One region of the Chryseomicrobium palamuruense genome, then DNA from elsewhere that is predicted to be linked to it. Evidence: a T-box and tRNA genes for the amino acid it is inferred to sense, from the RefSeq annotation. Region 1 holds a T-box; the other holds one or more tRNA genes.

Region 1 (16,485 bases):
ATACAATCACCACATTAGATAACAACCTACATTAACCATGTTCAACGAAGGATGCTAAACGTGACCGTCGGAGTCTATTAATCCGTCGGTCACTCCATACGAATACTGGCCATTCATTACAAAACCCCTACTCTCTTCCGAGAATAGGGGTCAAGATGTATTACAAGTTCTTCAATTCTTCTAAACGCTTGATCACTGTATCACGCTTCTCAAGATAATCCGCTTCTTTCGCGCGTTCTTCGGCGACAACCGCTTCAGGTGCTTTGGAGACAAAGCGTTCGTTTGAGAGCTTGCCTTGAACGAGCTTCACTTCTTTCTCCCACTTCGCAAGTTCTTTTTCAAGACGCGCAAGTTCTGCGTCGATGTCGATCAAACCTTGAAGTGGTAAGAACAGTTCTGCTCCTGTTACAACCGCAGACATGGCCTTTTCGGGCGCGTCAAGACGCAAACCGATGTCAAGCGTTTCCGGGTTACAGAACTTCTCGATGTAGGCAGCGTTGTTCTCAAGTGTGGCAAGTGACTTCTCGTCTTTCGCAGATAGAATCAACGGTACTTTTTTGCTCATCGGTGTTTGTACTTCAGCACGTATCGTGCGGACAGAGCGAATGATTTCAGAGAGAAGTTTCATTTCTTCTGCTTGCTCTGGGAAGTTCAAGTCGTTGCGTACTTCTGGCCAAGCAGCTGTGACGATCGAGTCACCTTCTGTCGGCAGGTTCTGCCAGATTTCTTCCGTGATGAACGGCATGAATGGGTGAAGTAGGCGCATCGTCTGGTCCAGTACGTAGGCAAGCACAGAACGCGTCATTTTCTTCGCTTCTTCGTCTTCTCCGTAAAGGGGAAGTTTCGCCATCTCGATGTACCAGTCACAGAAATCATCCCAGATGAAATTGTAAAGAGCACGGCCTACTTCTCCGAACTCGTAGCGGTCAGATAGACGCGTCACTGTTTCAATTGTTTCGTTAAGGCGCGTTAAGATCCACGCATCTGCCACTGATTTCTTGCCATCTAAGTTAATTTCCTCGTATTTTAGACCGTCCATATTCATCAATGCGAATCGAGAAGCGTTCCAAATCTTATTCGCAAAGTTCCAAACGGCTTCTACTTTTTCGGTTGAGTAGCGAAGGTCTTGTCCTGGTGACGAGCCTGTTGATAAGAAATAACGTAAAGAATCCGCCCCGTACTGCGCAATAACATCCATTGGGTCGACCCCGTTACCGAGAGACTTCGACATCTTCCGGCCTTCCGCGTCACGCACGAGACCATGGATCAGTACATCTCTGAATGGGCGTTGTCCAGTGAACTCGACACCTTGGAAGATCATACGAGATACCCAGAAGGCAATGATGTCATACCCGGTAACGAGTGTATCTGTCGGATAGTATTTCTTCAATTCTTCGTTATCCGCATCTGGCCAGCCCATTGTAGAGAACGGCCATAGTGCAGAAGAGAACCACGTATCCAGAACGTCTTCTTCTTGACGCCAGTTTTCACTATCTGCTGGTGCCTCGTGCCCTACAAATACTTCGCCAGTTTCATTGTGGTACCAAGCCGGAATTCGGTGACCCCACCATAACTGACGAGAGATACACCAGTCGTGCAAGTTTTCCATCCAGCGCATATAGGTATTCTCAAAACGGTCTGGAACGAAGTTGACTTTGCCCTCTGTGCCTTGGATCGCCATCGCTTGCTCGGCAAGTGGCTTCATTTTTACGAACCATTGCGTCGATAGATACGGCTCTACAACTGCTCCGCTTCGCTCCGAGTGACCTACCGAGTGAACATGTGTTTCAATCTTAAACAGGACACCCATGTCTTGTAGATCTTTGACAACTTGCTTACGGCACTCGAAACGGTCGAGCCCGTCATACTTGCCGGCGTTGCCATTCATCGAACCGTCTTCGTTCATGACAAGAACACGTTCTAGGTTATGACGGTTTCCGATTTCGAAGTCGTTCGGGTCATGGGCTGGCGTAATCTTAACAGCCCCACTCCCGAATTCCATATCGACATAATCGTCTGCTACAATCGGAATCTCGCGCCCGACAATTGGTAACGTTACGGTTTTTCCGATCAAGTGCTTGTAGCGCTCGTCTTCTGGGTGAACTGCAACCGCGGTATCGCCAAGCATTGTTTCCGGACGCGTCGTTGCAACATCAATCGCCCCGGTTCCATCTGTCAACGGGTAATGCATATGATAGAAGGCACCCTCAATTTCTTTGTGAATGACTTCGATATCGGATAACGCGGTTTTCGTAGCTGGGTCCCAGTTAATGATGTACTCGCCACGATAGATCAAGCCTTTTTCGTAAAGCTTTACGAAGACTTCGCGAACGGCATGAGACAGACCTTCATCTAAAGTGAAACGCTCGCGGGAATAATCAAGTCCAAGGCCTAGTTTTGCCCATTGTGAGCGGATATGGCCTGCGTACTCCTCTTTCCATTTCCATGTCTCTTCCACAAAAGCTTCGCGACCAAGATCATAACGTGTCTTGCCTTCAGAGTGCAGTTTTTCTTCTACTTTTGCTTGCGTTGCAATTCCGGCGTGGTCCATTCCTGGAAGCCATAGCGCGTCATAGCCTTGCATACGTTTCATACGCGTGATGATGTCTTGTAACGTTGTATCCCACGCATGACCTAGGTGAAGTTTTCCTGTCACGTTGGGTGGTGGAATTACGATGGTATACGGTTTTTTGTCACTTTCCGGATGAGCTTCGAAGTATTTTCCTTCAAGCCACCAGTCATAACGGCCTTGTTCGATCGATTGCGGATCGTACTTGGTTGGCATTTCGATTTCTTTTGTCATGTAAGTCACTCCTTTTTTGTAGATTGAAGAGGAGCAGAACACAAAAAATCCCCGTCCTTAAAAAAGGACGAGGAATGATCGCGGTACCACCTTTATTCATGCCTACCTAAATAGACATGCTCTTCAATCGGTAACGGCTTCACGCCGGCTGTCATTACTCAATGTTCACGACAGCTGCTCCCGGGCTACCTTCAACAATTCTCATCAAAGACCTTTCACCAAGTGGCCTTCTCTCTACAGATCAGGGGATTGTCTACTCTTCCCGTTCGTTGCATTTGGTTATGTGTTCTTATTGTAAGCAATCCGCTGCAAGACGTCAAGCTGTCGAAAGGAGGTGATTCTAATGAAACGGCGCTACAACCCGCACTACTTGCCCGAATGGATTCGCAAGCCGCGGTTCTATTGCAAAGCCATCTGCATTCCGATTACCTGCTTCCAGCTCGTCCGCGTACTTATCGTTCCAACCACCGGCGACTTTTTGTTACTACTTTTCCTTGTAGCACTCAGTTTTATGTTCTACCATGATGTGATTTAAGTGGAATTCGGATTGTCGTGTACGTATCTTTCCATTTGGGAAGTTGATCTGGGTGCACGGCTTCCACTTCCGGAACTTCAATCGTAGATTCCTGCCACGCTTCAATAGCGTCTTCAATTTCGTAATACGCCGACGTGGATTCTACAGCGGCTTCTGCTTCCTCATACGCGACAGATGCTTGCCATGAACAGTGGATACATCCCGAATCATAGTCCGCATCATGACTGATGAGTTCAAAGGACGGTTGCGAATTATTCGCCACTTTATCGATGTCCACATAGACGTGGAACGGTAAAGCGTATTCGAAATAGGCAGTTGTATTCTCGCGGTCGACGTCATCAATTTGTGTCACGGACGCGTCAAAATCGCCGTTCTCTTCCCTCTCATCTTGAATCTCTGCTCGTACCATCAATTTATAAAGTCCCTTTAACTCCCACTGTCCATCTACTTGTTTCCAGGTGAAGAGCGGTTGGATGTTGAATTCTTCCACTCCATGAAATGCACCAAGTGCAGGTTCCAGTGCAAACGATTGTTGTTCTGTCCAAGTTTTCTTCATGACATCCCTCCTGCCAAAGCATATGCTCGTAGGAAACAAACAAGACCTGCTCTCCTATCGATAGTGAGATCAGGTCTTTGTCATGTATTATTTCTTCAACTGCTCAAATGCCTTACGGAACGCTTCAATTGTTTGATCGATGTGCTCTTCCGTGTGTGCGGTCGATAAGAACAATCCTTCAAACTGAGACGGTGGCAAGTAGACGCCTTGCTCGGCCATGAGTTTGTAAACATCTGCAAACAATGCGAGGTCAGATGTTTTCGCCTTGTCATAGTTAATTACTTCTTCATTGGTGAAGAAGAAGCCGATCATCGAGCCTGCACGGTTCACGGTGTGCGGGATATCAAATTCCGACGCAACGCGACGGAAACCTTCTTCAAGACGGTCGCCAAGCTTTTGGAAATGCTTGTAGCTTTCCGGTGTTAGTTGAGAAAGTGTTGCGTACCCTGCTGCCATCGCAAGTGGGTTCCCAGATAACGTACCTGCTTGGTAGACGGAACCTGCAGGTGCGATTTGCTCCATGATGTCACGGTGTCCACCGAATGCACCTACTGGTAGGCCGCCTCCGATAACTTTACCAAGACACGTAAGATCTGGCTTCACATTGTAGTAGCCTTGAGCACACCCATAATCGACGCGGAATCCGGTCATGACTTCATCAAAAATAAGAAGGGCACCGTGTTCAGAGGTGATCTCGCGTAGGCCTTCTAAGAATCCAGGTTGAGGTGGGACGACACCCATGTTTCCTGCCACTGGTTCTGTGATGATTGCTGCGATATCGTCTCCATATAATCGGAATGCTTCTTTCACGGCTTCTAAATCATTGAATGGCACCGCTAATGTGTTTTTCGCTACCGATTCCGGTACACCAGGTGAATCAGGGAGTCCAAGTGTCGCCACACCAGACCCTGCTTTGATCAACAAGCTGTCCCCATGTCCGTGGTAGCTGCCTTCAAACTTTAAAATCTTATTGCGGCCTGTGAAGCCTCGCGCTAAACGAAGTGCAGACATCGTCGCTTCTGTACCTGAAGATACCATACGAATCATTTCAATCGATGGCACGCGTTCCATTACAAGTTTCGCCATTTCGTTTTCAATCAGTGTGGATGCACCGAAACTTGAACCGAGCTCAGCCACACGTTGAATTTCTGAGACAACCTTTTCGTCCGTATGCCCTAAAATAAGAGGACCCCATGAAAGAACGTAGTCAATATAATCATTGCCATCGATGTCTGTGACGATAGCCCCTTTTCCTTTTTCCATGAAAATCGGTTCCATGTTTACAGACTTAAATGCACGTACGGGACTATTAACGCCACCTGGCATCAAGTCTTTCGCTTCGGTGAATGCTTCGTGTGATTTCGTGTACGATTTTGTCATTTACTTCTCCTCCAACCATTTCGCGACGTCTTTTGCGTGGTACGTCAAAATAAGATCCGCACCCGCACGTTTCATGCTTGTCATGGTTTCCATGACGACTGATTTCTCGTCAATCCAATCATTGATGGCAGCGGCTTTCACCATCGCATACTCACCGCTCACGTTATATGCGACAATCGGAAGATTATGCGCATTTCGCACGTCACGGATGATGTCTAAGTAGCTTAGTGCAGGCTTTACAATTAAGAAGTCTGCTCCTTCATCAACGTCCGATTGTGCTTCACGAAGTGCTTCTAAACGATTTGAATAATCCATTTGATACGTTTTACGGTCCCCAAACTTCGGTGCACCGTCCGCTGCTTCACGGAATGGCCCGTAGTAGCCAGATGCATATTTAACCGCATACGACATGATGGGAATATCGTGATACCCAGCGTCATCAAGAGCTTTTCGAATCACAGCAACGAATCCGTCCATCATGTTCGACGGAGCAATAATGTCCGCTCCCGCTTCTGCTTGACTCACAGCCGTTATCGCAAGGAGATTTAGTGAGTCATCATTGACGATACGCTCGTGCGCGTCAACTACACCACAGTGACCATGGCTTGTGTATTCACATAGGCATGTATCCGCAATGACGAGCAGTTCGGGATGACGCTCTTTCACTAAGCGGGTAGCTTCTTGAATGATGCCGTGGTTGTGGTAAGCACCACTTCCTACTTCATCTTTTTCAGCGGGAAGACCGAATAAGATGATGGATTGAATACCGAGTTTCACCACTTCATCAAGCTCTTCCCCTAGTCGATCGAGTGAAAACTGGTACACGCCCGGCATCGATGATACTTCCGTCTTACGGTTTTCTCCTTCTGCCACAAATAACGGGTAGATCAGATCTTCTTTGTGCAAATAGGTTTCTTTTACTAATGCGCGCATCGCTTCTGATGTTCGTAAGCGGCGGTGACGGGTAAATGTAGGTTGCATGGAAATCACTCCTTATATTGTAAGCGTTCGAGTAGTACATCTTCTAAAGTATAGCGTTCCGGCATGACATGAACCGGCAGTCCTGCTTCTTCAAGAGCCTGTTTCGTGACATGGCCAATCGCACAGACAATGGTGTCCGGGGCAATCTTGCCACCCGCTTCTTGAAACACCTTGACTCCGGAAGGGCTGGCAAAAACGAGGGTCGATTCCGGCTCATTCAAACATAACTTGTTGATTGCTTCTATATGCTCTGGCCTGTCTGTCGTTTTGTAGACAACCACAGCCGTGACTAAGGCATCCAGTCCCTCTTCAATCGTAGGTTTTGCGAGATTCCCCTTGCAAAAACCGACTCTACTTCCAGAAGGCTGGACCGCATTCCACTCCTCGACAAAGCGGTCTGCACTGAAAGTCGATGGGATGAAAGAAGCGGAGTAACCATACTCTTTTAAAGCTGTTGCCGTCTTCGTCCCAACAACTGCGAACTGATGCCAGAGTGGTTGTGTGACTTGTTGAAAAAAGGCATGTACCGCTGTTTGGCTTGTGAAAAGCAACCAGTCGCAAGCAAGCAGTTGCGAAATCCCTTCTTTCGTCATCTTAACTGGTTCTGTTTCAATCAACGGATAATGGACAGCACGAAATCCGGAAGCCTCGATTTTTTCAAGGAACTCCGGATCATGCAGTTGGTTCGTTAAAATGAAATTAGACATCGGCCTGTTCTTTGACGCGTTGAATGAGGTCGTAAGCCCCTTCTTTCGTCAAGATTTCAGCAATTTCTTGTCCGAGTTTAACGGCATCGGTGCCCGTACGTGTTTCTTTATAGACGACAGAAGCATCTGGTGCTGCCACAAGTCCTGTCATCGTGATTTCTTCACCATTAACAGTTGCGTGGCCCGCAATTGGCACTTGGCATCCGCCGTCCATAGCGGATAAGAATGCTCGCTCCGCTTCAACAGCAGTCCACGTACCCGCATCTGTCAATTTCGCAAGTGCATCAAGCAGTTCTTGGTCTTCTGAGCGACACTCAATAGCAAGAGCTCCTTGCCCTACAGCTGGAATGCACATATCGGTTTCTAAATATTCCGTTACCGTGTCATCGGACCATCCAAGACGCTTAAGTCCTGCAGCGGCTAAGATGATGGCATCGTACTCGCCTGCTTTTAATTTTGCTAACCGTGTATCGACGTTTCCGCGGATCCATTTAATTTCCACATCCGGACGTTGCAACAGAATCTGTGCACTACGACGTAAGCTGCTTGTTCCCACAACGGCTCCAACAGGCAGGTCAGCAAGTTTTACATGGTTGTTTGAGATAAGCGCATCACGCTCATCTACGCGTTCCGGAATACAGCCGATGACAAGACCTTCTGGCATTTCTGCTGGCATATCTTTCATGCTGTGTACAGCGAAATCGATTTCTTTATCATAAAGAGCTTGCTCGATTTCTTTCACGAATAATCCTTTACCACCGACTTTCGATAACGTCACATCGAGAATCTTATCACCTTTTGTAACGATTTCTTTGATTTCAAACTCGAACGGTGCTCCACTCTTCTTCAGTTGATCAATAAACCAGTTTGTCTGCCATAAAGCGAGTTTGCTTCGGCGAGATCCGACAATAATTTTGCGCATTTTGCTCCAACCTTTCTGCTACCATAAATGAAATTCGGAAAATGAACTTCCGAGGAAAAAATTAATTAATACAAACAAGAAGGCATAGACGTGAATCCACGCATAATTCGTCCCTACGATTTTCGCTCGTTCCCTGACGATGAAAACGAATAAGTAGAGGACGAGTAAAATAAACGATGTGACGATTTTAGCGTCTAGCCAGTTAAATTCTTCAATAGCAATATAGCCCCACTCCAAGCCTAACAATAAACTCACAAATAATAAAGGAATCCCTGCGATGATCGAATACGTCATCATTGATTCCGCTTGCGAGAGGGACGGAAGTCTTGAGAATGTCGCGTTCCATTTCTTCTCTTTTAGCATCCGGTGTAAGACGAGATACAAGATCGAGAACACAAACGAGACGGAAAATGCCACGTACGCTAGAATTGCGAATGTGATGTGAATAATGAGTAATTCACTTATCAGTGAATCCGTAACAGCCGTGTTTGCTCCTCGACCAAACGTGTGAATCACAAGAAAAATAAATCCGATACACGTGACGAGCAATGCGGGAATGTCTAACTTCCAGATGACTTGCAGTGCAATCGTTACTCCGAGAAGTAACCAAGCATAGAAGTAAAACCCCTCTTCGAGGGAAAGAATCGGAAAACGTCCGTCTCCAATGATGAGGTACAAGATGAGAAGCGTTTGAATGCTCCATCCAGTAGATAACAAGATCGTTCCGGTGCGGTTCATTCGTTCACTTTTCTTAAGAAAATCAATCACATAAAATACAAGGGCTGCCGCAATCATGATGACGATGACTTCTTGCAGCCGTAATACCCATAAGTCATTCATAGAAATCATCCTCTACTAGATGTCCAAAGAAAAAGGCATTTCTCTATCATCTATTATGCCATAAATAGATTTGAGAAACGCCTTTTGATTGCTTAATAAGAGTATTCTCCGCGAAGAGAGGTTTCCTCTACAACTTCAACCGATTTCGCTGCTTTAAGTTTTTGGCTTGCCAACTGCACTTCTTCTTGCACATCGTCTTCGATGCCAAAGATTTGTTGGAACAACGCCAATTGCTTCGCAGCTTCCGGACTTGTAGAAAGCTCTTTCGCCTGTAAGATCGGCTCTTTCAATAGCTGATTAATAATGGATTTTGTATGCTTGTTTAAAATTTTCTTTTCACGGTCTGTTAAATCTGGCATCTTGTTTTCAATCGATGCCATCGTCTCTTGTTGAATCGAGCTTGCTCTCTTACGAAGTGCCGAGATCACAGGAACGACCCCAAGCGTCGCAATCCAATCATTGAAAGCAACGATTTCACCTTCAATCATCTCTTCGATTTTAGAAGCTGCACGCTTACGTTCCGCAAGGTTTGCCTCGACGATTCCTTGTAAATCATCGATATCATATAAGAACACATTCGGAAGATCGCCGATTTTAGGATCAAGGTCACGTGGAACCGCGATATCGACCATAAAGAGTGGCTTACCTTTACGTAATTTATCCACAAACTGCATCAGTTGATAATCAATGACGTACGTCGAAGATCCTGTTGAACTGATCAAGATGTCTGCTTCGAGAAGCGTACATTGTAGCTCATCTAACGGTTTTGCTTGTCCATTGAACTTTTCTGCAAGGACTTCTGCTTTTTCAAATGTGCGATTGATAACAGTCACTTTGCCCGCTCCGGAACCATGAAGATTCTGAATGGCTAGTTCGCCCATCTTTCCTGCGCCTAAAATCACGATATGCTTGTTTTTGAGCGACCCAAAAATCTTTTTACCAAGTTCAACTGCTGCATACGAAACGGATACGGCATTTTCACCAATTGCTGTCTCGGCATGGGCACGTTTCGCGAACGTCACCGCTTGTTTGAACAGTTGATTGAAAACAGTCCCTGTTGTTCCGTGCTCTTGACCGGATAGGAAGCTCTTCTTCACTTGTCCTAAAATTTGTGTTTCCCCAAGAACCATCGAATCGATTCCTGCAGATACTTTGAACAAGTGCTTCTTTGCTTCGTCTTCTTCTTTAACGAAGACATAACGAGACAATTCATCGATGCTTAAGTCAAACCATGCAGCGAGGAATTGTTTGATATAGTATTTGCCCGTGTGTAACTGATCTACAGTTGCGTAGACTTCTGTACGGTTACACGTAGAGACAATCACGTTTTCTAATATGCTTTTTTGTTCCTGTAGCGCTTCCATTGCATTCGGCAGTTCCGCTTCAATAAACGACAACTTTTCCCGAATTTCAACAGGCGCTGTTCGGTAATTGACACCGACCACAAGTGTGTTCATTGCGTCATAGCTCCTTTATACGTCCATTTAACTAGTAATGAGTATACCATAGTGTGTACCCTTCATACGTTGGTATTTGTGAACACTGTATGAAAGAAACGATTGCTTGATAATCCACTTTAGAATGATTCTAAATAAATTATAGCAAAGACAAGGAGATTCGACAACGCATCGCCCTTTTACAGAGTATTCCCTCGATTCTGGGCGTGAAACATATGTGCGACACGGTTGGCGACACGGTTGGCGACACGGTTGGCGACACGGTTGGCGACACGGTCCGTCCCTGGGTCGCCGAGTAGGAAAGCGAGTAGGACGACGACACGGTCCGACCCTGGGTTGCCGAGTAGGACGACGACACGGTCCGACCCTGGGTCCCTGACTAGATAGACGATGAGCGTTACACAATGTAAAAAAATAGAGAATGAATCGACCCAAAACCGAAGGCTTTTAGAGAGTCAGAGTGCGTCGAAGCCCCTCCGGAGAAGGCTTCGGCGTGCTCCCTCAGAAAAGCGAAGGTTTTGGGCCGATTCATGATTAATAAACTTAGGACTTATTCTGTTTTCTCACCAATCGCTCGTTGAATTTCGGCCCACGCTTCGTCGTGACCTTTGCCGGTTTCTGAAGAGAACAATACCAGAGGATCGGATGGGTCCATATCGAGCGTTTCTTTGACAACTTTCTTGTGTTTCTCCCATTTTCCTTTTGGAATCTTATCGGCTTTAGTGGCGATAATGATACATGGAATGGAGTAGTGCTTTAAGAAGTCGTACATCATCATGTCGTCATTCGTTGGTTCGTGGCGCAAGTCCACTATCAGAACAACCGATTTCAACTCTTCACGGGAAGTGAAATACGTCTCAATCATTTTGCCCCACGCTGCGCGCTCGGATTTTGAGACTTTTGCGTAACCATATCCTGGCACATCGACAAACACTAATTGCTCTTCAATTTTATAGAAGTTCAGTGTTTGTGTCTTTCCTGGTTTTGATGAAATACGTGCCATGCTCTTACGTCCGATCATCCGATTGATGAATGATGACTTTCCGACATTCGAACGTCCTGCCAGTGCAATCTCAGGTAATCCGGATTCCGGATACTGTTCTGGTCGCACAGCACTGATCAGTAGTTCGACATTATGAATTTGCATAATTGCCCTCCTCGAGTGCGATGGCTAGTACTTCTTCCACTTGAGAGACGGGATGGAACGTTAATTCTTCACGAATACTATCTGGAATGTCATCCATGTCCGGAATATTGTCCTTCGGTAGGATGATGGTGTCGATACCAGCACGATGTGCACTTAATGTTTTTTCTTTGAGTCCGCCAATTGGTAACACCCGACCACGTAGAGTTACTTCGCCTGTCATCCCGACTTCTCGTTTCACAGGACGTCCTGTTAACGCGGAAACGAGTGCGGTTGTAATCGTAATTCCTGCAGATGGCCCGTCTTTTGGAATGGCCCCTTCCGGAACGTGAATATGAATATCATATTTTTCATGGAAATCGGAATCAATGCCAAGTGCTTCCGCATTAGAACGCACATAAGATAGCGCTGTTTGCGCAGACTCTTTCATGACATCTCCTAATTTTCCTGTAAGAAGTAATTTGCCTTTACCGGCTGAAAGCGACACTTCAATTTGAAGTGTATCCCCACCAACAGATGTATACGCGAGACCCGTCGCTGCACCGACCTGGTTTGACTTCTCCGCTTGCCCATGACGGAACTTCCGTTTGCCAAGATAGTCTTCTAAGTTCTTTGCCGTAATCGTTACCTTTTTCTTATCACCTTTTACGAGTTGTAACGCAGCTTTACGGCAAAGCCCTGCAATCGTACGCTCGAGTGAACGAACACCGGCTTCACGCGTATAATAACGGACGACATCACGCAACACGTCGCGCTTGATGGACAACTTTGACTTCGTCAGACCATGTTCTTTCATTTGTTTCGGCAACAAATGGTGCTCAGCAATATCAACTTTTTCCATTTCCGTGTATCCGGCAAGTGAAATCACTTCCATACGGTCACGCAGTGGACCCGGAATCGAACCTAAATCATTCGCTGTAGCGATAAATAACACATTCGATAAGTCGTATGCTTCTTCGATGTAATGATCACTGAACGAGTGGTTTTGTTCCGGATCAAGTACCTCAAGCATTGCTGAAGACGGGTCTCCACGGAAATCATTCGACATCTTATCAATCTCATCGAGTAAGAACACTGGATTGATGGTTCCTGCCTTTTTCATTCCTTGAATGACACGGCCTGGCATCGCACCAATATATGTGCGGCGGTGACCACGGATTTCGGATTCGTCTCGGACGCCACCAAGTGCGACACGGACAAATTTACGGTCCAGTGACTCTGCGACTGATTTCGCAAGGGATGTTTTCCCTACCCCCGGCGGACCAACAAGACATAGAATCGGTCCGCGAAGAGATTGAGTCAATTGACGTACAGCAAGATACTCTAAAATTCGCTCTTTTACTTTATCTAACCCGTCATGGTCACGGTTCAAGATTTCTTCCGAACGGTTGATATCGAGTACATCCTCTGTTCTCTTCGACCAAGGAACCGAAGTCATCCATTCTAAATAGTTTCGGACGACGCCACTTTCCGGCGACTGTGCAGGTACACGTTCAAAACGTTCAAGTTCCTTCAACACATTTTTCTTTACGGCTTCAGGCATACCAGCTGCGTCAATGCGCTTTCGAAGTTCAGACACTTCGCCTGACTTTCCGTCCTTGTCGCCAAGTTCCGTTTGTATGGCTTTCATTTGTTCACGCAGGTAAAACTCTTTTTGCGTTTGTTCCATTGCTTTTTTTACTCGTACTTGGATTTTCTTTTCAATGTCCAGGATTTCTTTTTCATTCTCGAGCTTTTGAATCAAGAACACCATACGCTCGGTCACATCGAAGGCTTCTAACACTGCTTGTTTGTCAGAAATACGAAGCGGAAGATGTGTCGCGACAGTATCTGCCAAAAGACCAGGTTGCGTAATCTGCGCGGCTGCACGGGAAGACTCTTCCGATACTTGTTTGGAGAGCTTACTGAATTTCGTAAAACTTTCCACAAGAGTGCGCATAAGGGCTTCTTGTTCTTGCGTTGGTGTTTTCGCATCCGCGTGGAACTGAATAGTCACTTGATCAAAGGCCTTCTCTTCGTGGTAATCAACAAAAGAAACACGTTCAACGCCTTCGACTTGTACACGCATCGTGCCATTTGGCAGCTTAATTAATTGCTTAATGTGTACCAAAATACCGACATTATACAAGTCCTTTTCGAGCGGGTTGTCCATTTCCATATCGCGCTGGGCAACTAATACAATTTTCTCATCTATTTTCATCGCGGCTTGCAGCGCTGCCATCGATTTCTTGCGGCCGACATCAATATGTAAATTCATTGATGGGAAGACCAACAAACCGCGCAGCGGCAGTACCGGATAACGTGTTGAATCTTGTGAGGTCATGACGATTCCACCTTTCATGGTACTAGTGACCATTCTGTTCTTTAGTATACTCGAAAATGGTCATTTAACCCTAGTGATTAGAATTTAGATGTGGAGCAGACTGTTCTGAAATTCGGTCAAATATCAGCGTGGCCAGAGAAGCGCTTTTTGCTTCTATGGCCGCGATGACATTTGGCATGGATTTCAAGTCTGCGCAACTCGATAGTATGTATCAGCGAGCGTTCTCCACATCTAAAATAAAAAACTGACTTTCCGAAAGGCTCTATACGAGCTCATGGAAAGCCAGCTGTTGATGTCATCTATTATGCAGAAGTTTTCGCATCTGACTGGAACTCTGTCCCGTCTTCTTTGATTAACTTCGGCTTTTTGCTTTCAGTTACCGTTTCTTTTGTGATGATACATTCGACGATGTCTTCACGAGACGGCAGTTCAAACATTACATCAAGCATGATATTTTCGATAATGGAACGAAGTCCACGAGCACCCGTTTTACGCTCAATCGCAAGTTTCGAAATTTCACGTAATGCATCCTCTTCAAAAGTTAATTTGACATTATCAAGTTCCATCATTTTTTCATATTGTTTAACAAGTGCATTTTTAGGTTCTGTTAAAATCTGAATCAACGCTTCTACATTTAACGTCTCCAAACTAGCAAGCACTGGTAAACGACCAATAAATTCCGGAATGAGACCGAATTTTAAAAGATCTTCTGGAATCAAGTGGCTCATTAAGCTGCCTGCTTCTGGTTCTTTTTTGTTCGGGTCGGAACCGAATCCAATGACTTTTTCTCCCATACGACGCTTGATGATCGAATCGATGCCGTCAAATGCACCACCGACGATGAACAAGATATTCGTTGTATCAATTTGAAGGAATTCTTGGTGTGGGTGCTTACGACCACCTTGTGGTGGGACGCTTGCAGTTGTGCCTTCCAAGATCTTGAGAAGGGCTTGTTGTACACCTTCCCCTGACACGTCACGTGTAATCGAAGGATTTTCCGATTTACGTGCAACTTTATCGATTTCGTCGATATAGATGATTCCTTTTTCCGCTCGTTCAATATCGTAATCAGCTGACTGGATCAGTTTTAGTAAGATGTTTTCTACATCTTCCCCTACGTATCCAGCTTCCGTTAACGATGTTGCGTCCGCAATGGCAAAAGGTACATTTAAAATACGTGCAAGTGTCTGAGCTAAAAGCGTTTTCCCGCTTCCAGTAGGACCGATTAGCACGATATTGGATTTAGAAAGCTCAACTTCATCAATCACACTGTTGGAATTGATGCGTTTATAGTGATTATATACGGCTACCGCGAGTGCTTTTTTCGCGCGGTCTTGCCCAATGACATACTCATTCAAGATGCCTTGAATTTCTTTTGGTTTTGGAACTTCTCGGTATTCGACTTCTTCTTCTGTTCCCAGTTCTTCCTCTACAATTTCAGAGCAAAGATCGATACATTCATCACAAATATATACGCCAGGGCCAGCAACAAGTTTGCGAACCTGTTCTTGAGGTTTGCCGCAGAACGAACACTTAAGGTTCCCTTTTTCATCATTAAATTTGAACACTGTACTCACCCCTATTCAGAGATTTAGTTTACAAGATTGTGGTATGTATAGCAAATGAAAAGATTATGTAAAGAACAAGGCACAGAATTCTCTGCACCTTGTTCTGAATACTTCTATTTATTCAGTTACTTTTGCGTTGTCTACTAAGAACTCAACTGTTTTTTGGAAACGGATATCGTTTTCTAAGATTTCAGTTCCGCCTAAAGCTGTTTTGATTTGATCAACTGACATACCGAACTGAGCAGTCATCTTTTCAAGTTCAGAATTCACATCTTCTTCTGTCACTTCGATGTTCTCAGCAGCAGCAATCGCTTCAAGAGTTAGAGAAACACGAACGCGGCTTTCTGCATCTTCTTTCATTTGTGTACGAAGCGCTTCTTCATCTTGACCAGAGAACTGGTAGTAAAGATCCAGGTTCATACCTTGTTGCGAAAGGCGCTGCCCGAACTCTTGTAGCATACGGTCTACTTCAGAAGTAACCATTGCTTCAGGAATATCCACTTCAGCGTTTGCAGCAGCTTGCTCAACTAAATCGTCTCGTAGTGCTTGTGCAGCCGTTTGTTTTTTCTCTTCAGTTGTTTGTTCTGTTAACTTTGTACGAAGAGCATCTAAGCCTTCTACATCTTCGTCAACTTCTTTTGCGAAGTCATCGTTTAATTCCGGAAGAACTTTTCCTTTGACTTCTTTTACAGTCACTTTAAAAGTTGCTTCTTTACCAGCAAGCTCTGCTGCGTGGTATTCTTCTGGGAATGTAACTACTACGTCTTTCGCGTCGCCAGTTTTAGCACCAACCAATTGCTCTTCAAAACCAGGGATGAATGTGTTTGATCCGATTTCTAATTCGTAGTCTTCACCTTTACCGCCTTCGAATGCTTCTTCACCTACGAAACCTTCGAAATCGATTGTTGCAGTATCGCCTTCTACAATTGCATCTTCTTTTACTGACATTTCAGCAAGACGCTCTTGGTGGTTTGTTAATTGCTCGTTGATTTCTTCTTCAGTAACCGTTTCTTCTAATTTCTTTACTTCTAAGCCTTTGTATTCGCCAAGTTTCACTTCAGGTTTCACAGTTACTTTTGCTGTAAATACAACAGGTTGTCCTTTTTCAAGTGACTCAATGTCGATTTCTGGACGATCCACAGGGTCGATTCCTGATTCATCTAAAGCTTTTGTATACGCTACAGGAAGTACGATATCGATTGCATCTTGATAAAGAGCTTCTTCACCGTATTTTTTGTTGAATAACTGACGAGGCATTTTTCCTTTACG
Region 2 (16,485 bases), on a different contig from region 1:
ATACCTGAATTATACTCCGGAAAGCGAAATTTACAAGGGACTGAAGGAAGATTTTTCGATTAACGAATGAATTTATGTGAAGTAGAGGAAAGAAAAGGAGGATTAAGGTACGGACAGGGAAGGTGAGCGAACGTTCATCGTCCAGCGAACGTGTTTCATCGGACAGAAAGGTGATTTGTCACTACAACATCGAGATTTCACCTACCAGAGAATCGATTTGTCGTGACAAACTCGAATTATGGAAACGAAACACCCGGGGCCATCCCAACCCCTAACTGCCCAACCCCTTCCTAGTAAGCCCTTCCCACAAAAAAACGTTCGTTCCCTACTTAGGAAACGGACGTCTTTTGTTTTTCCATCATTAAAATAGGCACAATACACAAAGCCCCAAGAGCAATTACGGCACTTGCGCCAACAAGAGCAGAAGCGAACGAACCTGTCTGTACCGCAAGCCAAGACGCAATAATCGGTCCAATCATTTGTCCGAGCGCATATGTCACGGTCAAAATGGAAAGAATGCGTGCACTGGCATATGGGAACTTCTCACGGGCATAAGAAGCAACAAGTACAGTGACGCCCATAAACGTTGCCCCGAAGAGGACAGCACTCGAATAGAAGCTAAAGCTGCTCTCGGATAAGGCAGGCAATAATACACCTACCGACTGGATTACTAATAGAGCTGTGAAGGAGCGCATCCATCCGAAACGCGCCCCCACATATGCCCATAGCATTGTAGAGGGGACCGCAGCCAGGCCGACGATTGCCCACACTTGGGTACCCCCACCTTGGAAGACAGGGGAATTCTCGGCAATCGCAACAATAAACGTTCCCGTGATAATGTATCCCAGTCCTTCGAACCCGTAGGCAATCAACAGCCAGATCAGCCAAGGCTCTATTTTCCGTTTCGCTGTAGCTGGGGCAGACGTCCCCCCACTGGCAGGCTGTTCTTCTTGAACGATTAGTAAGACATATACGGCAAGAACAAGAGCAATCAATCCGAGTCCAATCCATGCGCCATCACTTGAAAAATGCGTGACGAGTGGTTGAACGACGAGTCCAGAGATAAAAATGCCAAGCCCGACCCCTGCATACATGATGCCTGACAGACCAATTCGGCCCATGGTAGCCAGGCGGTCCAAAATGATACTGCTAGTGAGCACAAAGACAAACGCACTCATCACACCGGAAAGGAAACGGAAGACAAGCCAAAACGAAGCAGAGTCAATCAGCCCCATGCCGAATGTAAGAGCGATACTTGAAACTAAACTCGCACGAAGTAACGGAGTGCGTACCTTTTGTATCGGAAGGAAACTACCGATCAGCGCGCCGACAAGATAACCAGCATAATTCGCTGAAGCCAATGTCCCGGCAAATACAGTTGAAAATCCCTTTTCAAGCTGCATAAATGGTAGAATGGGGGTATAAGCAAAGCGTCCGATGCTCATGGCGATAAAGAGTGCAAATACGCCACCTAGGACGAAAAAAATAGGATGTCTCACGATGTTCACCTCAACCAGTTCAATACGTCTAGTATACGTGAAACATTCGCTTTGCGAAATAGTACATGAAGGGATGGGGAACCAGATGGCATATGAGCAAAAAACCAAACCGACCAATGCAAGTGTTGTCGAATTCGTCGAAGCCATTGAAAAGCCTGCGAAGAAAGAAGACGCATATCGGTTACTGGATATGTTTTATGAAGAAACAGGATATGAACCTGTAATGTGGGGACCGAGTATTATCGGGTACGGTTCGTACCACTATAAATATGCGACCGGCCATGAAGGGGAAGCGCCGCTTGTTGGCTTCTCTCCGCGAAAAACTGCACTGACTCTTTATGTAGCGCCAGAGGAAGATGAACGCGAATTGTATTTCTCCCGATTAGGAAAACATAAAGCGAGCAAAGCTTGTATCTATATAAACAAACTAAGCGATGTGGACGAGAGTGTATTACGTGAGATGATTCGCCGTTCCGTTGAAGTGACGAAAGCGAGGTATCCGGAATGAAATGGGATAAAGAGATTGAAATCGAAGCACCAATCGATACCGTGTGGGCTCTGTTCGATGAAAGCCATCCGCAGCGCATTATGCCGAAAGTCGATACAAATGAGTGGATTGTGAAAAACGAGCCGCTTACAGGGTCATCCTATAAACAGACCTACCGAGAAGGGAAGCGCACAGAAAGTTATCTTGTGACCATCTCGGAGTTTACAGATGAGCCAGATCATAAGAAAAAGACGATTCAATTCGTTTTAGCGAACCTCTTTGATACGAACCTTACATTTGAAATGAAGAAAATTTCGGAAGGCTGGACACATTTTCGGTATATTGGTTCCAATGAAGGCATGAACTTTATTGGCAAAACGATGTTGAAGATTGGGAAGAAACAAGAAAACGGCGGTCCGGTTGTAGAAGAATTTGTTCAACGGATAAAAAGAGAAGCGGAAAAAGACGCGAGAGGAGGCGAACACCATGAAATATCTACAAGCACAGATGAGTCAACTCGTGAAATCAGAACGTGAGCTTCAACTAAAGCTCAAGAATTTGATGAAAGAACATGATTTAGGAAAAGCCCATGCCCTGAAAGCACTGTATCACGCAGAGGTAGCAGACAGTGGGAAGTACATGAATGCATACAAAGAATTGGACGGAATTCATTCGAAGTAACGAATGGCGCAGGGGGGTCTAGCATATGAATGTATCTATTCGCTGGCTATACAAAACACCTAGAAACCAAGAAACACGCTTTGAATCACAAGAAATGCCGCTAGAACGCGCCCTACTATTTGTGGAAGATATCGAACGCACGGGTCGCGCGCACCAGATTGAATTAATCGATGGCCGAGGAAGCAACTGGACGGTCAAAGAAGCGAAACGCTATCTAAAAGAAGTGGAAGTGGAACCGCATAACGTGTGCATCTTTTTTGACGGAGGCTATAAGCGAGAGACTGGAGAAGCGGGCCTCGGGTGCGTCATCTATTATGAACAAAATGGCAAATCTTACCGTCTTCGCCAAAATGCATTTGTTGAAGGCTTCACATCAAATAATGAAGCGGAATTTGCAGCCCTCCATTTGGCATTACAAGAGCTCGAGTTCTTGGGAGCTAAAGGTATTCCTGTGGAGATTCGTGGCGACTCCCAGGTCGTGCTTCAGCATATGATTGAAGACTGGGAAATCATGGACCCGACGCTTGCTTCATGGGGACGTCGTGTGGATCAAAAACTCGACCATATGAAGCTGCAGCCTGAGTACCATAAAATTCCGAGACATAAAAACAACGAAGCGAACCGACTGGCTACACAAGCTCTAAAGGGCATTCCAGTCGCAGCGGAAATTGAATTGGTCCAATAAGAAAGAGGTCTAGCGCAAATGCTAGACCTCTTTTTCGTGGTACCGATCGACAACTTGTTTCGCTTCAAGAAGCGACCAGCCGTTCTCTTCGCGTACCCGTTTCACTGCCTCCACGTTCTTTCCTTGTTTCAGCAACATCGAAATTTCTTCTTCCAGTTCCGGTGTGAACGCGACGTGCGCCTCGCCTTCTTGTCGTTCGAGGCGTTGGATGCGTGTCCGTAAGCTGCGTACTTCTGCAAACAGATAGAAGCTAAACCCACCAACGAAAATGAGTAAAAGAATGGACCATTCCATCTTGTTCTCCTCCCTTCCTTCTCGATACGTACGAAAAGACAGGAAGAAAGTTCCTTATTTTCGTGAATTCGCAGGAACGGTAAAGAACGTAATCACTGCAAACATGAAGAAAGCAATCAATAAAATCATTCCTCCGACAATAAAGAAAATCAGAATGAATGTATCATTCATATTGAACGGATTTAAGTTATAGAACCACATTCCTGCCGTTAAGCCGATGGCTCCGACCATCGCTGTGATACTATGGATCGTCACGAGTTTTTTGTACTTGATTTCAAACACTTGGTAGAAGATTCCCCAAGCAAAGACGGATAACCAACCAACGAGTAAGATGTGGGCATGGATCGGGCGTAACGAGTAATCCATCACACCGGCCATATGTGAACCGAGATATGTTCCGATAAATCCAAAAATCGCTGCAAACTGTATAAGTCGAATACTCCATTTCTTTTCCATTTCCTAACCTCCTATGTAACCTATGTGTCTACAATATAGTCTACCATCTATGATACTCTTAACAATAAAGACTAGTGAACGAATCATGACAATACAGAAAGGGGTCAGAGCATGAAAAAGTGGGGATGGACCATTTCTTTACTAAGTGTCCTAATGATTGCAGGGTGTTCAGATGACATTACACCGGAAGAACGTCTAGAAGCTTACGTTGCTGCTTGGAACGAAGCGGACTATGAGACGATGTATACAGATTTTGTGTCGGAAACGACGAAAGAGACGGTGGATGAAGTAGCATTCGTCGAGCGTCAACGAAGTCTTGACGAGGCCCTAGGGGTTACGGAGCGAGAAATCACCTTTACACGAGCACCGGAAGACACGGAGTGGGAACCAACGGAACCTGCTGAATTTCCGGTTCAACTTAAAATAGAAACACTTGCAGGACCTATTGAATGGGAACAAGATATGACGCTACATCCCATTGAAGCAGACGATGAATTAACGTGGGTGGTGGACTGGAATGAAGGCTTTATTTTACCTGGTCTTATGACAGGAGATGAAGTGCGTGTCTCGACACAGTCGTTCAAACGCGGCGAACTGTATGACCGTAATGGAAATCCACTGGCCATTAATGGTACAGGGTTTGACGTTGGTGTCGTGCCTGGAAAGTTCACAGACCTAGCGGCAAAAACGGAGCTCGCCACACTTCTAGGCGTCACAGAAGAATATATTGATAATCAACTTTCGCAGAGCTGGGTTCGTGATGACCTGTTCGTCCCTCTGGATAAACTGGCGTCAACCGATCCTTTGAAAGATAAGCTCCTGACCATTCCGGGTGTTCTTTTAAATACTGCAGAAATGCGTGAATATCCATACGGAGAAGCCACGTCTCACCTAATTGGATATATCGGACCGATTACCGCGGAACAACTTTCCGAACATGAAGACGAAGGGTACACCGAGTTTGACGTCATTGGTCGTCAAGGGTTGGAGCGCTATTTAGAGGAACGTCTACGTGGGGAAAACGGGAAGACCATTTACATCGATCCAGTAGCAGAAGGCGCAGAGAATGTGACGCTTGCACAGCTTCCCGCAAAAGACGGGAAACGGATTGAACTGACCATTGATGCAGAGCTTCAGCGCATCACCTATGATTCGATGGACGGAGAGCCGGGGACAGCTGCGACGGTAAACCCGGAAACAGGAGAAGTACTGACGCTTCTAAGTTCTCCCGGATTCATTCCATCCGAATTTATGCTTGGTATGACCCAGACGAGGTACCAAGAGCTCAGTGATGATCCATTGAAACCGCTCCTCAATCGCTTTGCGGCATCCTACGCACCAGGATCTACGTTAAAGCCAATTACAGCAGCCATTGGAATGGCGAACGGCACACTTGACCCTACAGAGGGCATTGTCATTGAAGGGGCACAGTGGCAAAAAGATGCGTCCTGGGGCGACTATCGCGTCACACGTCTTCACCCGGAAGCGCCCAATCCGATTGATTTGACGAAAGCGCTCGTTTATTCCGATAACATTTACTTTGCCCAACAAGCGTTGCGCATGGGAAGAGAACCCTTTGTCTCCGGCCTTGAAAAATTTGGATTCGGAGAAACCATTCCATTTCTGTTGAATCTACAGGCTTCACAAGTTTCAAATGATGGCACGATCTCTTCAGAAGGACAATTGTCCGATACGTCATTTGGACAAGGACAGATGCTCGCGAACATTCTTCACTTAGCCATTTCCTATCAGCCGTTTGTAACAGACGGGACGATGTGGCAACCGACTCTTCTGATGGAAGAGGAGGATCAAGTCGTGTGGAAAGAAGGTATGGTGAGTCCGGAACATGCAGCTGTACTTCGTGAAGGAATGCGCCGGATGGTCGTGGATGGATTTGCCCAGGCAGTAAACCTTCCATCGATTCCGGTCGCAGGGAAAACGGGGACGGCTGAGCTGAAAGCAAGTCTAAACGAAGAAGGCCAAGAGAACGGGTTCTTCGTGAGTTACCCAACGGAAACAGAAGACTTCATTCTAGCGATGATGATTGAACAAGTAGAAGACAATGGCGGAAGTGGGTACGTGGCAGAGAAGGTCGCGCGCGTCTATCAACTTCTTTACGGACAGTAAATCGCGCACCCTTTGCAGTAAGTATAATGATATAATGAAGTGCTGAGTAGTTTAGATGCGAAGGAGATTTTTGAAATGACTGCACTTGATTCGACCGTACCGATTTCACGTGGAAAATTAATGTGGCAAATGACGCGCCCTCATACGCTGACGGCTACATTTGTTCCTGTTATTTTAGGGACGGTAATGGCTCTATTTGATACATCGATTCACTGGGGACTGTTCATTGCCATGATGGCAGCGGGACTTTGTCTGCAGATTGCTACGAATTTGTTCAATGAATACTACGATTTTAAAAAGGGTTTAGATACAGCAGAATCTGTTGGAATCGGCGGCGGAATTGTTCGCCACGGCCTTAAACCAGGTATGGTCTTAAGCGTCGCTTTGATCTTATATGTGATTGCCGGATTAATTGGTATCTACATCGCTGCCTCCACGAGCTGGTGGTTAATCGCAATTGGAGTTGTCGGCATGGCTGTCGGTTACTTCTATACAGGAGGTCCTCTTCCGATTGCATATACACCTTTCGGCGAAGTGTTTGCTGGAGTTTTCATGGGCATTGGGTTTATCTTGATTGCCTATTATCTTCAGACGCTTGAAGTGACGACGTGGGCGCTTTTGCTCTCACTTCCATTTGGAGTTTTAGTTGGCGCCATCAATATGTCCAACAACATCCGCGACATCCAGGAAGATACAATCGGTGGCCGAAAGACACTACCGATTTTACTAGGTCGTGAAAAGGCGATTACAGGCCTCGCAATTGCATTCATCATTTCTTATGCGTGGATCATCGGGCTCGTGATGATGCAAATCGTGACACCTTGGGCACTTCTTGTCCTGCTTGCTGTTCCCAAGTCGATGAAAGCTATTAAGAGCTTCCGTTTAGGCAAAACGCAGCCACAGATGATGGGACCTGCGATGAAGTCGACTGCGTTAACCAATACGTTTGTCGGGATATTGTTGACGATTGGGTTATTTATTGAATGGTTAATTTAACGGGAAACCGTCTACTTTTTTCAGAGTAGACGGTTCTTTTTGGTTGTAAAAAGAACGTATGTTCCATATAATAAGAACAGATAAAGGAGGTCGGAAAGTATGCGAGACCATATGGTCAAGGCAATGAAATATAATCAAGTCGTTGAGATTGTGTATATGGATAAAGCGGGTAATGTAACGAAGCGTCGTATTCGTGTGTTAAAGATGAACGGGGAGAGGTTATGGGTATGGGACTATAACAAACGAGCCAAACGAACCTTTTTACTCGATCATATCCTCGCTAGTCAACCGGTCCTCCATAAAGAACGGGAAATTGTCTAACATTCATCCATTTTCATATGGTACAATAGGAAAAATTTAAGCAGTCTTGCTAGTGGATAAGGGATGGATGGGAATGAAGTTAGTCTTATTGTTTGGGCCACAAGCCGTGGGGAAGATGACGGTAGGGCAGGAGTTAGCGAAAATCACTGAGTTGAAATTATTTCATAATCACATGACGATTGATTTGGTCTCCAACTTTTTTGATTATAGTACCAAACGGGGACAGGGACTCGTGAACTCGTTCCGTCAGCAAATTTTTGAAGAGGTTGCAAAGAGTGACTTAGAAGGGTTGATATTTACGTTTGTCTGGCGGTTCGACAAAGATATTGACTGGAACTACGTTGAAAATGTCGTGGGAATTTTTGAGGCAGAAGGTGCAGACGTCTATCACGTAGAACTAGAAGCTGATCTTGAAGAGCGTTTGGCGCGCAACGTCACACCGAACCGACTCGAACATAAGCCGTTCAAGCGAAACTTGGAATGGTCACGAAACGATGTCATTACCACTGCCGAAAACTACCGACTGAATTCGCACCCAGGAGAACTACAAGTGCAAAACTATTTACACGTCGATACAATGAATGTAGATGCACAACAAGCCGCACTGCAAATTAAAACTCACTTTAATTTATAAATGGACTGTTTAGATAAATAAGAGCTGGGTAACGTGAAAGTATGAGCCAAGATAGGAGGCCATCATATGAGCACGGGACTCAGCTTTCTTTGTGTCATCGGGTTTATCATCATTCATTTATTTACAAGGCATTTGAAGTTTTTACGAAGAAAACCGCGTAGCCAGTTTTTATCTATTGCAGGTGGAATTGCAGTGGCTTACGTCTTTTTACATCTCCTCCCTGAACTCGGTGATTTTCAGGAAGAGTTAAAAGGAGAAGGTCTACTGTCCTTCTTTGAACACCATATTTATATGATTGCTTTATTTGGTCTTGTTTTATTCTATGGGTTAGAACAATTTGTAAAAACATCTCATAAGCATCGGACAGATGCTTCATCCATTGAGCATCACGCTGGGGTCTTTTGGGTTCATATCGGAACCTTTGCTTTATACAATTTCAGTATTGGTTATCTTCTTGTCCGGGAAGAGTTCACAGGTTCTCTCGGGCCTTGGGCTTTTTTTGTGGCACTTGGCGTTCACTTTATCACCATTGATAGTAGTCTGGACGAGCAGCACGATAAGGATTATGAAAAATACGGACGGTGGTTATTGACGGCTTCGATTTTGTTAGGGTGGGCAACAGGGGTTGTGACGGAGATTCATCCCTTTATTCTTTCGTATCTCGTAGCGCTGCTTGCTGGAGGAATAATTTTAAACGTGATGAAGGAAGAACTTCCTGAAGAGCGAGAGAGTAGTTATCCTGCGTTTTTCGGCGGCGTCTTTGGCTATACAGTGCTTCTCTTGTTAATTTAAACATCAAAAAAGAGCCCCTAGACATACGGTCTAATAGGACTCTTTCGTGTGAAAGCCGTGTTCCGACAGCTTCCACGTGGGTTTGGCACCCAATGATCCCGACTGGGTTCGAACCAGCGACCTCCACCCTGTCAAGGTGGCGCTCTCCCGGCTGAGCTACAGGATCTAATTTAACTGACAAAGATTATTATACCGCTTTTCCTAGATAGTGCAACACTATTTTGAAGGAGGTTCAATCCATGACTTCATATTCATCATCTACACCTTTGCCACAAACGATTGGAAAGCCTGCCACGCGTGCATTGCATGCTCATTCTATCTATACATTAGAAGAACTATGTATGAAATCGCTGGAAGAAGTAAAAGCCTATCACGGAGTAGGCCCAAAGGCTATAAAAATTTTATCTGTTGCCCTCCATACTCACCAACTTGCCTTTCGAGTAGATTAAATCCCTAAGTAACGGGTAAAAGAAAAGCAAACTGCCCATAAGGAGGGAGTCCACTATGCCTTTAAAAGAACATGAAAAACAACTCGAAGAAATGTTTTATGACTGTGAAAAGAACTGTGAAAACAACGGGAAAGTCGCATCCTACATACCTGCACTGGAACGCGTCGATCCAGACGTATTTGCCGTCAGCATCATGGATACGGCTGGCCGAATGATTTCAACAGGTGACGTAGACCATAAATTTACGATGCAGTCCATTTCCAAAGTCGTCATCTTTCTGTATGCTCTCGAAAACTTTGGAGAGGAAGCTGTATTTGAGCGAATCACCCTCGACCCAACAGGTGACCCGTTTAATACGATTATGGGGATTCAAAGTACATCAGAAGGGAATGTCCACAACCCGATGATCAACTCTGGTGCTATCGTCTTAAGTTCCATGATTGCTGAACGCGACGGGGACGAAGCGCTGTCCAATATGCTGGAATTCACTCGCAAACTGACGGGAGATGACGGTATCTATGTGGATGTAGAGGTCTTTGATTCCGAAAAATCGACGGCGCTCAGGAACAAAGCCATTGCCTACTTCTTACAAGCATCCGGATCCATTCACGACACCGAAGACTCACTCGACCTGTATTTTCAAATGTGCTCGATTGCTGTCAATGTAGAAGATATTGCACGCATGGGTGCGCTACTCGCAAACAAAGGTGTTGATCCGTTCTCTGAAGAGCGAATCCTGCAAGATGCCAACGTGAAGACGGCCAATGCCTACATGCTCCTAAGTGGGATGTACGATGCCTCTTCTCGATTTACGATTAAAGTTGGATTCCCAGCAAAAAGTGGGGTGTCCGGAAGCATTCTTGCTGTGGTCAGTGACCGAATGGGAATCGGTATTCTTTCGCCGCCACTCGATTCTCGTGGTAACAGTGTGAAGGGAATTCAATTACTGAAGCGATTATCCGAAGAATGGGATCTCTCGGTTTTCTAAATTATAAGCTTCTCACATCCAGTGAGAGGTTTTTTTTTGACTGAATCCCAAAAAAAATAAAAAAAAAGTCGAAAAAAATAATAAATTGTTTATTTCTAATATTGAAATAATTCAGACCTTATTTTAATATGATGAGGTAAGCAAAAATGGGAAGTAGAAGGGGGATTGGAAATGAATGCGATTGCATTAGCTTCGATTGGACTATTTATCTTCATTTTAGGCTACCGATTTTATTCGAAATTCTTGGCAGAAAAAATCTTTAAGCTGGACCCGGACTATGTCACACCTGCTCATCGTTTTGAAGATGGTGTTGACTTTGTCCCGACAAATAAGTGGGTTCTTTGGGGACATCACTTTACTTCAGTTGCAGGTGCTGCGCCGATCTTAGGGCCGGCTATTGCAGTCTACTGGGGCTGGCTGCCTGCGTTTTTATGGGTCGTTTTGGGCACCGTTTTCGCAGCTGGATTCCATGATTTTGGAACTCTAGTCCTGTCTGTGCGAAATAAGGGGCAATCTGTCGGAACGCTTGCGCACAAATTAATTGGCCAACGAGGAAAAATCTTGTTTTTATTCATCATTTTAATTTTAGTACTTATGGTCAATGCCGTGTTTGCATGGGTCATTGCGAACCTCTTTATCTCGTTCCCGGCAGCGGTGTTACCTGTTATGATTCAAATCCCATTAGCGATTTGGATTGGCTATGCTGTCTATAAAAAGCAAGGAAAAATGTTAATTCCATCCTTAATTGCTCTTGTCATCATGTATGCGACGGCAGTCATAGCGAGTAATGTCGAATGGCTACAAATTGACCTTGTCCGCTATATGGGTGGTGAAGAGGGAGCAGGCTTGTTTGGACTAGGAGCCATTTCGACCGCTTTCTTTATTTGGATCATGTTCTTAATGGTTTACGTTTATATTGCTTCCACGCTACCAGTATGGAAGTTGTTACAACCACGTGATTTCATTAACTCACACCAACTTGTCGTGGGTCTGTTAATTCTTTATTTGGGATTATTATTCACAAATCCTCAGATTACAGCGCCGATGGCCAATGCGACCAATGACGTTTCTTGGTTGCCGCTATTGTTCATCACGATTGCCTGTGGTGCCATCTCCGGATTCCACGGATTGGTTTCTTCAGGTACATCTTCCAAACAGCTTTATAAAGAAACAGATGCTCGCTTTGTAGGATATGCAGGAGCAGTGGGTGAAGGTATTCTCGCACTTGTCTCTATTATGGCCGTCATCACGTTCTTCCCGAATGCGGATGCCTTCCGTGAAAGTTATTCCAGTTTCGCAGCTGCGAGTGGTGGGGGGCTAGGCAACTTCGTTAAGGGTGCTGCTCAACTTGCAGAAGGCCTCTTCATTCCGGCAGGAGTCGCAACGACAATCGTTTCAATCATTGTCATTAGCTTCGCAGCAACGACTCTTGATACATCTGTACGGCTTATGCGCTATATTATTGCCGAACTTGGTCAAGAATATAACATGCCCGTCCTGACAAAAACGCATGTAGCGACAACAATTGCGGTCGTCTCTTCTGCAGCTCTTGTTTTAATTCCGCAAGGTCCAAACGGCTTCGGTTCAGGCGGATACTTGTTATGGCCATTGTTCGGTACATCTAACCAGTTACTAGCGGGTATATCACTACTCCTGATCACGATTTGGTTGAAGTGGTTGGGCCGAAATTATTGGGTGGCCCTCATCCCAATGATCTTCCTCGTATTCATGACCATGTATGCAATGGCTCAGCAACTGTTCTTCCAATGGGCCATGTGGGGAAGTAACCCGAACACGCTCTTGTTTGTATTCGGCGCCATCATTTTTGGATTCACGCTGTGGATTTTATTGACTGCCGTTTCCGCTTTACGTAAGGGAATTGACCCGGACTATAAATTCGAAGATTAGTGTAAAAAGGGCTGCTCCGTGCAGCCTCTTTTCATTCAAACGAGGAGGTGCACCATGTCATTACTTGATAAGATGAAAGCCCTCGTAGCTTTTTATGATGAAGTATTATCGATGCCGCACCGGTCGGAAATCGCACGAGAACTTCGTGACCAAGATGATTTGTTTTTGTTCATGCTCTATTCCGAAATGCTTGGCATCCCGAATCCGGCGTATTATTACACGCTCGAGTTATACCCGTATATGATGGAGCAGTTTCATGACTGGCATCTTCGTGTAGGAATGGACAAATCACCGATGACTGGGTTTAGATGCTGTTAAGAGAGGAGGAACAACGAGATGGAACAACGCATTTTATTCGTCGGAGGAAAAGGCGGTGTCGGGAAGTCGACCTCCGCGGCAGCCATAGCGTGGAATTTCGCGAAAGCAGGGAAACGGACATTACTGGTATCGACAGATCCTGCGCATAACGTCGGAGACATATTTGATACAGCGATTGGAAGTAAGGGAAAAGAGGTTGCACCTAATCTGATTGCACTTGAAATCGATCCGGAAGTGGAAACGACCGCCTATATCGACCAAGTGAAGCAGAATGTAAAGGGCACGGTCAATCCAACGATGATGCAAGAAGTGTATCGACAGTTAGATACGGCAAAGGCCTCCCCTGGTGCAGACGAAGCCGCTCTATTTGATAAGATTGTCTCTATTGTTCTCGATGAACAAGTAAATTATGACCGCATCGTCTTTGATACAGCGCCAACAGGACATACGATTCGTCTGTTAACCCTTCCGGAGTTGATGGGTGTGTGGATTGAAGGGTTGCTTCAAAAGCGAGAGAAGACCAATGAGAATTATACACAGCTATTAAATGACGGGAAACCTCGAGAAGATCCCATCTACGATGTGCTCAGGGAACGTCAGCGAAGGTTTAAAGCCGTGCGGGACATCTTGTTAGATGAAGAGAAGACGGGGTACATATTTGTTTTGAACCCGGAACGGTTGCCCATTCTCGAGACGCAAAAAGCTGTCGACATGCTTCACAATTACGGGATTCATGTTCGCACACTGATTATCAATAAAGTGTTACCTGAGAAGGTCGAAGGGGCTTTCATGCTTGAGCGAAAAGAAGCAGAAGCACCTTATCTTGAGACGATCGCCAAACGATTTGCGAAACAAAAGCGAATTTATATTCCATTTTTCGCACGTGATATCTCGACGAAAGACCAATTTGAACAGTATGCGACCTATGTATAAAAAAGGCTTATTTCAGTCCAAGTTCACTTGGTTCTGGAATAAGCCTTCTTTCATGTTGTCCGCTCGACACCTAGAAATTCAAGTACGAAATCTAAAAAGAGCATGCGTTGTTCGACATTCGGTGCGTGTCCAGATTGGTTAAACTCAGCGAATGTGGCATGAGGAATCAGGCGTGCCGTTTCTCGTGCCTCTTCCGGTGGATTCAATTGATCATGGTCGCCACTAATGACAAGTGTTTCAGCCGTGATTTTCGACAAGTCCGGTGTGAAATCAAATTCCGTGAGTGCCTGGTTCGCTGCTTCAATCTGTTCAGCGGACATCGGTTCTGATTTTTTCGCGGCCTCTTTACTCCATTTTCCAACTGCTTGCAAATCATGATACATATACTTCGACGCTTTTAGTAATTTCGCATTATGTGAAAGTCCATTGAGTTCATCTCCGTGTTTTTCAAAAAGAGCTTGCATGGCGGATGTCTTTCCTGTTGATTTTGTGGCGACAAGCACAAGCCGTTCCACACGGTCGCCTAGTCGGATCGCTACGCCTTGGGCGACATAGCTTCCCATGGAGACGCCCAGAAGATAGACGGTGGGTAACTCGAGGTAATCAATCAGCGCTACAATGTCTTCGATTAAGTCATCAAGCGTGTACGAGGAGGGGCGGTCTGAATCCCCGTGCCCCCGAAAGTCAGGCGCAATGACGCGGAAATATTTTTTTAAAATGCGTGTCTCCTCATCAAACATATGTCGATTTCCCGTCAATCCATGCAGGACCAGAAGAGGGGGTCCCGATCCTTTTTCTGAAAAAGCCATTTTATGAGAGTGGATAGTAGTCGTTAACATGTTCGGGCTCCTTTCGTTGTGCTATGTAAATCCCCTTTTCAAGAGAAATTAAAACGTTTTAAAGCATGTAGGGAGGGAAAACAAATAACGATGAAAAATGAGGAGGAGGAATGAACAATGAATATTCATGAACGTCAACAAGATGGGCAACCGCCTCAGACACAGAAAAAGCAACCAGGTGTCGAATCCAAGATGGAACCCGCACCGGTCCATCCTACGGATTACAAAGGCTCTGGAAAATTAAAAGATAAAGTAGCGTTGATTACAGGTGGAGATAGTGGGATCGGAAAAGCTGTAGCTATTGGATTTGCAGCTGAAGGTGCTCATGTCGTCATCAACTACTTAGAAGAAGATCGTGATGCGGAAGAGACAAAAAGCATGATAGAAGACCGAGGGGCTAAATGTCTCCTAGTGAAGGGTGACGTCTCCGATGAATCTTTCTGTAAAGAGTTAATGGATAAGACAGTGAAAGAATTTGGTCAACTGGATATTCTCGTCAACAATGCAGCGAAACAGTTTCCGCAAAATTCGATTGAAGATATTACGTCTGAGCAGTGGGATCTAACATATAAGACGAACATCTATCCCATCTTCTACCTTTCAAAACTTGCGATGCCTCACTTAAAACAAGGAAGTTCAATCATCAATACGACATCGGTCACAACGTACATGGGCAATAAAGAACTGATTGATTATGCTTCCACTAAAGGAGCCATCGTAGGGTTTACGCGTAGCCTCGCGCAAAATGTAGCGGACAAGGGCATCCGAGTGAATATGGTCGCCCCTGGACCGATCTGGACACCCCTTATTCCTGCGACATTTGATGAAAAGCATGTCGAGGAATTCGGTACCGATACACCGCTTGGGCGTCCAGGGCAACCACGTGATCTAGTAGGTGCCTATGTACTTCTTGCTTCAGAAGATGGAGCATATATGACGGGACAGTGCATCCACGTAAATGGTGGAATGTGGATGAGTTCGTAAAAGAGCAGCTTCGGCTGCTCTTATTTATGCTTTTTTAGCTCTATTTTACACTGAGTTCGGAGAAAAAAACTTCTCATTTTTATTGAATGTTTACCCAATATAACGAATTATTATTAATAATAAACCAAATAAAGGAAGTTTATGAAATATATTTCTATCATTTTATTCCATCTGAACCATTTTAAAAGGAAAACTGTGATTTTTCTAACAATTGAAATAAATTTTGTGTATAATTACAGAGTAATTTAACTAGAGGGGGTCATCTAACATGAAACGGACATATTTGAAAGGGTTTTCAGTCATTCTACTAGCTGGTTCTATCCTGGCAGCGTGTGGTTCTGACGACAGTGGCAGTGCTGGCTCGGGAGACGGAGAAGGACTGGATACAAATATCGTGACAATCGGTACGGGAGGATCTTCGGGTCCATACAATATCATCGGAACAGCACTTGGAGAGCGCTATTCTTCGGAGTTCGGTGTCAATTCGAAAACCCAAGCAACTGGTGCTTCGGTCGAAAACATGAACTTGTTAGCGCAAGAAAAGATTGAAATGGCTTTCGTCATGAGTGATGTATTAAGTGAAGCAGTGAATGGGGAAGGAAACTTCTCAGAGCCGGTTAACAACGTACAACAAATCGCAGCGCTTTATCCAAACTATGTTCAAATCGTAACAACAGCCGATACAGGTATTGAAACGATTGAAGACCTTGTCGGTAAGCGTGTGGCAGTTGGGGATCAAAACTCAGGTGTTGAAGTGAATGCACGGAACCTATTAAACGGCCACGGTATTACATATGATGATATTCAAGTTGATTATTTAGGATATGCAGAAGCAGCAGATGCTTTAAAGGCAGGCCAGTTAGACGCAGCATTCCTTACTTCTGGTATTCCGAATGCATCCCTTATGGAACTTGAACAATCGATTGATTTAAAAATCGTAAGTGTAAGCCCGGAGAAAATTGCTGAAATCGCTCAAGATCAATCGTATTTCGTCGCACTTGAAATCCCAGCTGGAACCTATGGAAATGAAGAAGCGGTTCCAACTGCTGCTATCATGAACGCACTTGTTGTTCGTTCAGATTTAAGTGAAGATG

Evidence for each region. The T-box of region 1 lies ahead of ACFO0S_RS13140 (valine--tRNA ligase). A T-box ahead of a tRNA ligase gene usually reads a tRNA of that ligase, here a tRNA-Val.
Region 2: it encodes a tRNA-Val, which carries the amino acid that the T-box ahead of ACFO0S_RS13140 (valine--tRNA ligase) is inferred to sense. The anticodon was not compared.

What each region holds. Positions count from the first base shown of each region.
Region 1 is NZ_JBHSEF010000026.1:147,125-163,609, reverse strand. Features, by position in the region: gene ACFO0S_RS13140 (valine--tRNA ligase) at 161-2,803, opposite strand; T-box leader at 2,864-3,082, opposite strand; gene ACFO0S_RS13135 (hypothetical protein) at 3,147-3,338, shown strand; gene ACFO0S_RS13130 (hypothetical protein) at 3,313-3,894, opposite strand; gene hemL (glutamate-1-semialdehyde 2,1-aminomutase) at 3,982-5,274, opposite strand; gene hemB (porphobilinogen synthase) at 5,275-6,255, opposite strand; gene ACFO0S_RS13115 (uroporphyrinogen-III synthase) at 6,261-6,962, opposite strand; gene hemC (hydroxymethylbilane synthase) at 6,955-7,884, opposite strand; gene ccsA (cytochrome c biogenesis protein CcsA) at 7,903-8,724, opposite strand; gene hemA (glutamyl-tRNA reductase) at 8,817-10,181, opposite strand; gene yihA (ribosome biogenesis GTP-binding protein YihA/YsxC) at 10,732-11,328, opposite strand; gene lon (endopeptidase La) at 11,315-13,648, opposite strand; gene clpX (ATP-dependent protease ATP-binding subunit ClpX) at 13,951-15,216, opposite strand; gene tig (trigger factor) at 15,334-16,485, opposite strand, start outside.
Region 2 is NZ_JBHSEF010000009.1:229,139-245,623, forward strand. Features, by position in the region: gene ACFO0S_RS02640 (YbfB/YjiJ family MFS transporter) at 330-1,499, opposite strand; gene ACFO0S_RS02645 (DUF1801 domain-containing protein) at 1,585-2,007, shown strand; gene ACFO0S_RS02650 (SRPBCC family protein) at 2,004-2,522, shown strand; gene ACFO0S_RS02655 (hypothetical protein) at 2,473-2,667, shown strand; gene ACFO0S_RS02660 (RNase H family protein) at 2,693-3,352, shown strand; gene ACFO0S_RS02665 (hypothetical protein) at 3,374-3,646, opposite strand; gene ACFO0S_RS02670 (hypothetical protein) at 3,701-4,102, opposite strand; gene ACFO0S_RS02675 (penicillin-binding transpeptidase domain-containing protein) at 4,214-6,229, shown strand; gene ACFO0S_RS02680 (1,4-dihydroxy-2-naphthoate polyprenyltransferase) at 6,305-7,225, shown strand; gene ACFO0S_RS02685 (transcriptional regulator) at 7,325-7,546, shown strand; gene ACFO0S_RS02690 (AAA family ATPase) at 7,620-8,180, shown strand; gene ACFO0S_RS02695 (ZIP family transporter) at 8,247-8,972, shown strand; tRNA gene ACFO0S_RS02700 (tRNA-Val) at 9,066-9,138, opposite strand; gene ACFO0S_RS02705 (helix-hairpin-helix domain-containing protein) at 9,212-9,421, shown strand; gene glsA (glutaminase A) at 9,477-10,409, shown strand; gene ACFO0S_RS02715 (carbon starvation CstA family protein) at 10,581-12,317, shown strand; gene ACFO0S_RS02720 (cory-CC-star protein) at 12,372-12,635, shown strand; gene ACFO0S_RS02725 (ArsA family ATPase) at 12,654-13,568, shown strand; gene ACFO0S_RS02730 (alpha/beta fold hydrolase) at 13,619-14,407, opposite strand; gene ACFO0S_RS02735 (SDR family oxidoreductase) at 14,525-15,391, shown strand; gene ACFO0S_RS02740 (TAXI family TRAP transporter solute-binding subunit) at 15,660-16,485, shown strand, end outside.